2 regions of the Labrys sp. 22185 genome follow, and region 1 is predicted to be linked to the other one. Evidence: riboswitches for the same ligand, from Rfam matches in the RefSeq annotation. Region 1 holds a riboswitch; the other holds the start of a gene.
The links. Region 1 has a riboswitch for thiamine pyrophosphate ahead of thiB (thiamine ABC transporter substrate binding subunit). Riboswitches for the same ligand answer to the same signal wherever they lie in the genome.

Region 1 (3,404 bases):
TCCCCGGCCCGCCTCCGAGCGTAAGGGGAATGGCGAAGGACGTCGCGCAGGCGATGAAGATCAGGAGCGCGAGCGCCGGCAGGTCCCGCCTCAGCACCGGCCAGTCGATGCGGCGAAAGATGGTAGCCGGAGGCATGCCGAGCGAGGCTGCCAGCCGCCAATGCTCGCCCGGCACCGCCTCCAGCGCCGCAAGGAACACCCGGCTCGCGAAGGCACCGTTGAAGAACACATGCACCATCAGGATGCCGGTGAGCCCGTACAGCGAGATGGCCGGCAGGCCGATGGCACCCAGCACGGTGTTGGCGATGCCGGCCCTACCGTAGATGCCGGCAAAGGCGAACACGGCGACGATCGAGGGCAAAGCCGCTGCAACGCCGAACAGGGCCAGCAGCAGCCGACGTCCGGGAAATTGCCGCCGGGCCAGCGCCAGGGCCACGAGCGCCCCGAACGAGAGCGACAGCAGAGTGGAGAGCAGCGCCTGATAGACGGTGAAACCGGCGATCGAGACGAGATAACCGACATTGCCCTGCCAGGCGTCGCCGCCAGCCGCGAGAAACAGGCTGGCGAGCGCGGCGAGCACGAGTGCGGCAAGGCCGCCGAGGAGAATCAGGCCGGGCATTCAGATTGAAGCATCTTTACCTCCCCTGGAGGGGGAGGGTCGGCCTGAAAGGCCGGGGTGGAGTGACTCTTTGCAAAATATTTCAGCTTTGGCCGAGGGAAGACGATTTGGAAGGGCCAGTGCATCCCACCCCACCCCGACACTTCGTGTCGCCCCTCCCCCTCCAGGGGAGGGTAAAGGACCAGCGTCGAGCTTCACCTGCCCTTCCTCACTTCGCCATGGCGGCCAGCCATTCGTCGATCCAGGCCTTGCGGTTCTCGGCGAGCTTGGCCGGATCCGCCATCAGGGCCTTGGCGGGCACGGCAACGGCCTTGAAGCTCTCCGGCAGGCCGGCAGCGGGCGTCCTGGCCGGATACATCCAATTGGTCTCGGGCAGGACGGACTGGGCCTCGTCGGAGATGAGGAAGGTGAGGAACTGGCGCCCGAGTTCCTGCTGCTTTGAACTCGCCGTCACCCCGGCGACCTCGACCTGGGTCTGATGGCCTTCCGGGAACATCGCAGCCTTGTAGTTGGTCTTCTTCTCGGCACCGATATGGTAGGCGGGCGAGGTCGAATAGGAGAGCACCATGTCGGCCTCGCCCTTCAGGAAGAGCCCATAGGCTTCCGACCAGCCCGAAGTGACCGTGACGATGCGGGGCTTCAAGGATTTCCAGGCGTCGGAGGCCTTGTCGCCATACACGGCCTTCATCCATGCGAGCAGGCCAAGGCCCGGCGTGGAGGTGCGCGGATCCTCGATCACCAGCTTGGGACCGTTCTTGTCGTCGACGAGATCCTTCAGGCTGGCGGGCGGGGTCTTGAGCTTGTCGCTGTCATAGACGAAGGCGAAATAGCCCCAGTCATAGGGAATGAAGGTCTTGTTGGTCCAAGGCTCGGGCAGAGAGAGCTTCTCGGCTGCCACGCCATGCGGCGCGAACAGGCCTGATTTCTCCGCCTCTCCCATCAGATTGTCGTCGAGCCCGACGACGACGTCGGCCTTGGTCGAGGCCCCTTCGAGCTTGAGCTTGGCGAAGAGGGCGCCACCATCATCGGCGGTGACATAGGTCAGCTTGCAGTTGCACTTGGCCTCGAAGGCGGTTTGCAGCGGCTTGCCGGGGCCATATTCGCCGGAGAAGCTCTCATAAGTGTAGACGGTGAGCACCGGCTTGTCGTCGGCCGAGGCCGTTGTGGCGACGGTGGCCAGTGCGAGAGCGGCGAGCAGTTTCCTCAGCATAGCGTCCTCCATGTCGAAAACGGTTCGATACGGATGACGGCGGTGAAGAAAATTGAGGTGAAGCTGAAAGCTTCGAAGCTCATCCCTCCGCCGGCACGACCCGGATCAGGTTCGATGGGTTAGACGTAGCTTGCGGCCATCGTCTTCTCAGCCCTTGCGGGCACCCCATGAGACAATTCTCGTGTTAGCGCTTTCCCGGCACGAGGGAAAGTCCGTTTCATCGCGGCAGCCGCCCTCTGCCGACGACAGGCCAAGACTTGGGGCCTCACCCAGCATCCGCGCCATGACGGAGCTGGGTCACCGGCCTGCGATCAGGCGATACCGAGCCGAGCTGCGGCGAAGGGTCGGAGGCGCGAATCCGTATAGTCGGGAATCGCCAGTTCCACGCCGGCCGCCAGCAGCGCCTCCTCGCTCATGCTGGTGGCAAGACCGATCACGGCAAGGCCCGCTGCCTTGCCAGCCGTGATGCCCGAGCGCGAATCCTCGAAGGCCAGGCTGGAAGCGGCCCGTCCGTACAGGCGCTCCAGGCCGACAAGGTAAGGATCGGGATGGGGCTTGGGATTGGCAACCTCAGCGCCGATCACCACGGTCGGAAAGCGTTCCACCAGGCCCAGATTGACCAGCTGATGCTCTGCATTGTCCCGCGGTGCATTGGTGACCACGCCGACCGGCACCCCGTTCTGCTCCAGCCAGTCGAGGAAATCCGTCAGTCCCTTCGCCGGCTTCAGCCCCACGAAGAGGCTGCGGAACATCGCCTCCTTGTCGTCGACGAGCTTGAGGGCGGCATCTTCGTCGAGATCCTTCAGGAAATTCCTGGCAAGCAGGCTGTTGGGCTGGCCCATGATCTCGGAGACATAGGTGTCGAGGGAAAGCTCGATCCCGTGCGGCGCCACCATCTCGCGCCAGGCCTCGTAATGCAGGTGATCGGCATCGACCAAAGTGCCGTCGAGATCGAAGAGAGCAACGGATTTCACGAAACAAAACCTTCTTCAGAGAGGCAGGAGCTGGGGCTCGTCGCGGAACTGCACGGCATGGAGGGCGGCATAGCGCCCTGCCCTGGCGAGCAGCGCCTCATGGCTGCCCTCCTCCACCAGCCGGCCGCCGTCGATCACGCAGATCTTGTCGGCTTCCTGGATGGTCTGCAGCCGGTGGGCGATTACCACGACGGTGCGGCCGGCGCAGAGATCGTCGAGGGCATTCTGCACCGCCTGTTCGGATTGCGAGTCCAATGCGGCCGTGGCCTCGTCCAGGAGAATGATCGAGGCATCACGCAGGATGGCACGCGCGATCGCGATGCGGGCACGCTGCCCGCCGGAAAGCTGCAGGCCGCGCTCACCGACCTCGGTGTCGTATTCCCGGTCGAAATCCACGATGAAATCATGGGCATAGGCGGCCTTGGCTGCCGCCTCGATCGCCTCCTGCGAGGCACCCGGCCGGCCGAAGGCGATATTCTCCCGGATGGTGCCGGCGAACAGGAAGACGTCCTGGCCGACATAGGCCATGGCACTGCGGAGGCTGGCGACGGAAACCGACGCGATGTCCTGCCCGTCGATTTCGATCGCGCCGGAGTCCGGC
Region 2 (3,404 bases), on a different contig from region 1:
TTGTCCATGTTCTGCTTGATCTTGTGCATGGGCACATGGCCCGGTCCCTCGATCATCACCTGGCAGCCCCTGTCCCAGGCGATCTTGGTCAGTTCACCCAGCGTCTCCAGTTCGGCGAACTGGGCTGCGTCGTTGGCATCGGCGATCGAGCCGGGACGCAAGCCGTCGCCGAGCGAGAAGGAGACGTCATAGCGGCGCATGATGTCGCAGATGTCGCCGAAATGCTCATAGAGGAAGCTCTCGCGATGACCGGCCAGGCACCAGCGCGCCATGATCGAGCCGCCGCGCGAGACGATGCCGGTGACGCGGCTGGCGGTGAGCGGCACATGGGCGAGGCGAACGCCGGCATGGATGGTGAAGTAGTCGACGCCCTGCTCGGCCTGCTCGATCAGCGTATCCTTGAAGACTTCCCAGTCGAGCTTGAGGGGATCGCCGTCGACCTTCTCCAGCGCCTGGTAGATCGGCACCGTGCCGATCGGCACCGGCGAGTTGCGCAGGATCCAGGAGCGGATGTTGTGGATGTTGCGTCCGGTGGAGAGGTCCATCACCGTATCGGCGCCCCAGCGCGTCGCCCAGACCAACTTCTCCACTTCCTCGGCGGCGCCGGAGGTGACGGCCGAGTTGCCGATATTGGCGTTGACCTTCACCAGGAAGTTGCGGCCGATCACCATCGGCTCGAGTTCGAGATGGTTGATGTTGGCGGGCAGGATGGCCCGGCCCAGGGCGATTTCGTCGCGCACGAATTCCGGCGTGACGAATTGCGGAATGGCCGCGCCGAAATCCTCGCCATCGGCCCGGCGCCCGGCCGCGCCTTCGAGGGCTTTCTCGCGGGCGAGGTTCTCGCGGAAGGCGGCGTAGACCATTTCTTCGGTGACGATGCCGGCCTTGGCGAATTCATATTGGGTGACGCGCTGGCCATCGGCACCCCGGCGCAGCTTGCGTTCGGCCGGGCAGGGGGCCACCAGCCGGTCGGCGGAGACATTGCCATTGTCTTCCGGCTTGACGGCCCGGCCCTCGATCGCGCCGAAGCCGCGCGCCGCGATCCAGTCCTCGCGCAGGGTCGGCAGGCCCTGCTTCAGGTCGATGCTGGCGCCGTCCTCGGTGTAGGGGCCGGAGGGATCGTAGACGCGGATGGGAGCGAGCGACGCGTCGCTCAGCGCGATCTCGCGGAAGGGCACCCGCATTTCAGGATGCGAAGCGGGGGCCGCATAGACCTTGCGGGAGCCGGCAATGGGGCCGGTGGTCACGCTTTGGGGCGCGGCGATCTTGGTCTTGGGATTTTGGATGTTCATGGATCTCCTCCTCGTTGCGAGTCATGGAGATCCGGGGCGACGATTGTCTGGGCAGAACCGGCATCTCAGCCAATTCCGGGACCTGGAGCCAATTTCTAGCGCCAAAGCCCTGTTCCCGTCCCTTCGCCGGCATGACCCGGATCAGGTTCGAAGGGTTCGGCTCTAGGCCATCTCAGCCCCGCTTGCGCAGGACACCCCTCGGAACGATTCCAAGGTTAGACCCGGAATCGGCCTGCGTCCAGAGCGAAGGATTGTCGCATTATTTTGGAAGAAGAGGGGTGGCACCGCCCAGGGCAATCGGGTGAACGATCAAACCGGGTCATTCCGGGCGCATTGCGGCATGCAATGCCGCTATGCAGACCCGGAACCGTGATGAAAATACCGTTCTATCGTCTTGCGATCCCGCATCTGCATCGCATCACTTCGTGCTGCAATGCGCGCGGGATGACAAATCACCTTCACCCGATTGCCCTGTGGCGCCGCCCTTTTTGGACTCGGACCTCAACACTTTGAAAGAGCCGGTTCCGAAAACCCGCCCCTAAGGACGACCTCACCCCCGCCAGGCCGCCGCGATCATGTCGGAGGCCTTCTCGGCGATCATCACCACGGGTGCGTGGGTGTTGCCGGAGACGATGGTCGGCATGACAGAGGCATCGGCGATGCGCAGGCCGGACATACCGCGCAGGCGCAGCTCGGGATCGACCACGGCCGCCGCATCGCTGCCCATCCGGGCCGTGCCGACCGGATGGAAGATGGTGGTGGCGATGTCGCCGGCGGCCTTGGCGAGATCCTCGGCCGATTGGATCGCCGGCCCGGGCTTCAGTTCTTCCGGCCGGAAGGCCTGCATCCGCTTCGTCGCCATCAGGCGGCGGGCTGCGCGGATCGAATCGGCCGCAACCGCGCGGTCGCCCTCGGTCGAGAGGTAGTTCGGGGCGATTTCGGGATGGGTCCGGGCATCCGGCGAGATGATGCGGACATGGCCGCGTGCCTCCGGCCGGAGATTGCAGACCGAGACGGTGATGGCCGGAAAAGGATGCAGCGGCGAACCGAAGGCGTCGAGTGACAGGGGCTGCACGTGAAACTCGATATTGGCGCTGGCAAAGCGCGGATCCGACTTCATGAAGATGCCGAGCTGGCTCGGTGCCATCGCCATCGGCCCCGAACGCTTGAGGGCATAGGTGAGGGCGATCTCGGCCTTTCCCAGCAGCGAGGCCTGCCATTCGTTCAAGGTGCGTGCGCCGCTGATCCTGAACACGGTGCGGATCTGCAGATGGTCCTGCAGGTTCTCGCCGACCCCGGGCGCCTCCAGCACGAGCGGGATGCCGTGCCTGGCCAGCAGCGCCGCCGGGCCGACGCCGGACAGCTGCAGGAGCTGCGGCGTGCCGATGGCGCCGGCCGCCAGTACCAGCTCGCGCTTGATGGAGACGTTAGCCGGCTTGCCACCCAGCTTCAGTTCGAGGCCTTCGGCACGTCCGTTCGCGAAGCGGATGCGCTCGGCCATCGTCCCGGTGAGGATGGTGAGGTTCTTGCGATGCCTGACGGGGTTGATGAAGGCCCTGACGGCGTTGAAGCGGAAACCGGCCTTCTGGTTGACCTCGAAATAGGCCGAGCCGCTGTTGTCGCCGGCATTGAAGTCGTCGATCTGGGGCACGCCGAGTTCCTCGGCCGCCTCGCGCACCGAGTCCAGGATCGGCCAGGACAGGCGCTGGCGCTCGACGCGCAGCTCGCCCTGCGAACCATGAAAGGGCGCGCTCCCGGCATGGTGGTTCTCCGAGCGCCGGAACAGCGGCAGCACGTCGTCCCAGCCCCAGCCGGCATTGCCGAGCTGCTGCCATTGGTCATAATCGGCAGCCTGGCCTCGCATGTAGATCATGCCGTTGATCGAGGAGCAGCCGCCCATCACCCGGCCGCGCGGATAGGCGAGGCTGCGCCCGTTCAGGCCCGGCTCGGCGACGGTCCTGTAGCCCCAGTCGGTGCGCGGATTGCCCATGCAATAGAGATAGCCGACCGGGATGTGGATCCAGTGATAGCGGTCCGAGCCGCCGGCTTCGAGCAGCAGCACCCGGACCTTGGGATCGGCGGAGAGCCGGTTGGCCAGCACGCAGCCGCCGG

Region 2: linked by a shared signal. The riboswitch ahead of thiC (phosphomethylpyrimidine synthase ThiC) and the one ahead of thiB (thiamine ABC transporter substrate binding subunit) in region 1 are both predicted to bind thiamine pyrophosphate.

What each region holds. Positions count from the first base shown of each region.
Region 1 covers NZ_JBQEPH010000001.1:770,679-774,082, reverse strand. Annotated here, with positions in the region: gene ACTJKX_RS03620 (ABC transporter permease subunit) at 1-619, opposite strand, end outside; gene thiB (thiamine ABC transporter substrate binding subunit) at 828-1,841, opposite strand; TPP riboswitch at 1,895-2,007, opposite strand; gene ACTJKX_RS03610 (HAD family hydrolase) at 2,141-2,803, opposite strand; gene ACTJKX_RS03605 (ABC transporter ATP-binding protein) at 2,819-3,404, opposite strand, start outside.
Region 2 covers NZ_JBQEPH010000020.1:14,339-17,742, forward strand. Annotated here, with positions in the region: gene thiC (phosphomethylpyrimidine synthase ThiC) at 1-1,292, opposite strand, end outside; TPP riboswitch at 1,394-1,501, opposite strand; gene ACTJKX_RS27720 (GMC family oxidoreductase) at 1,843-3,404, opposite strand, start outside.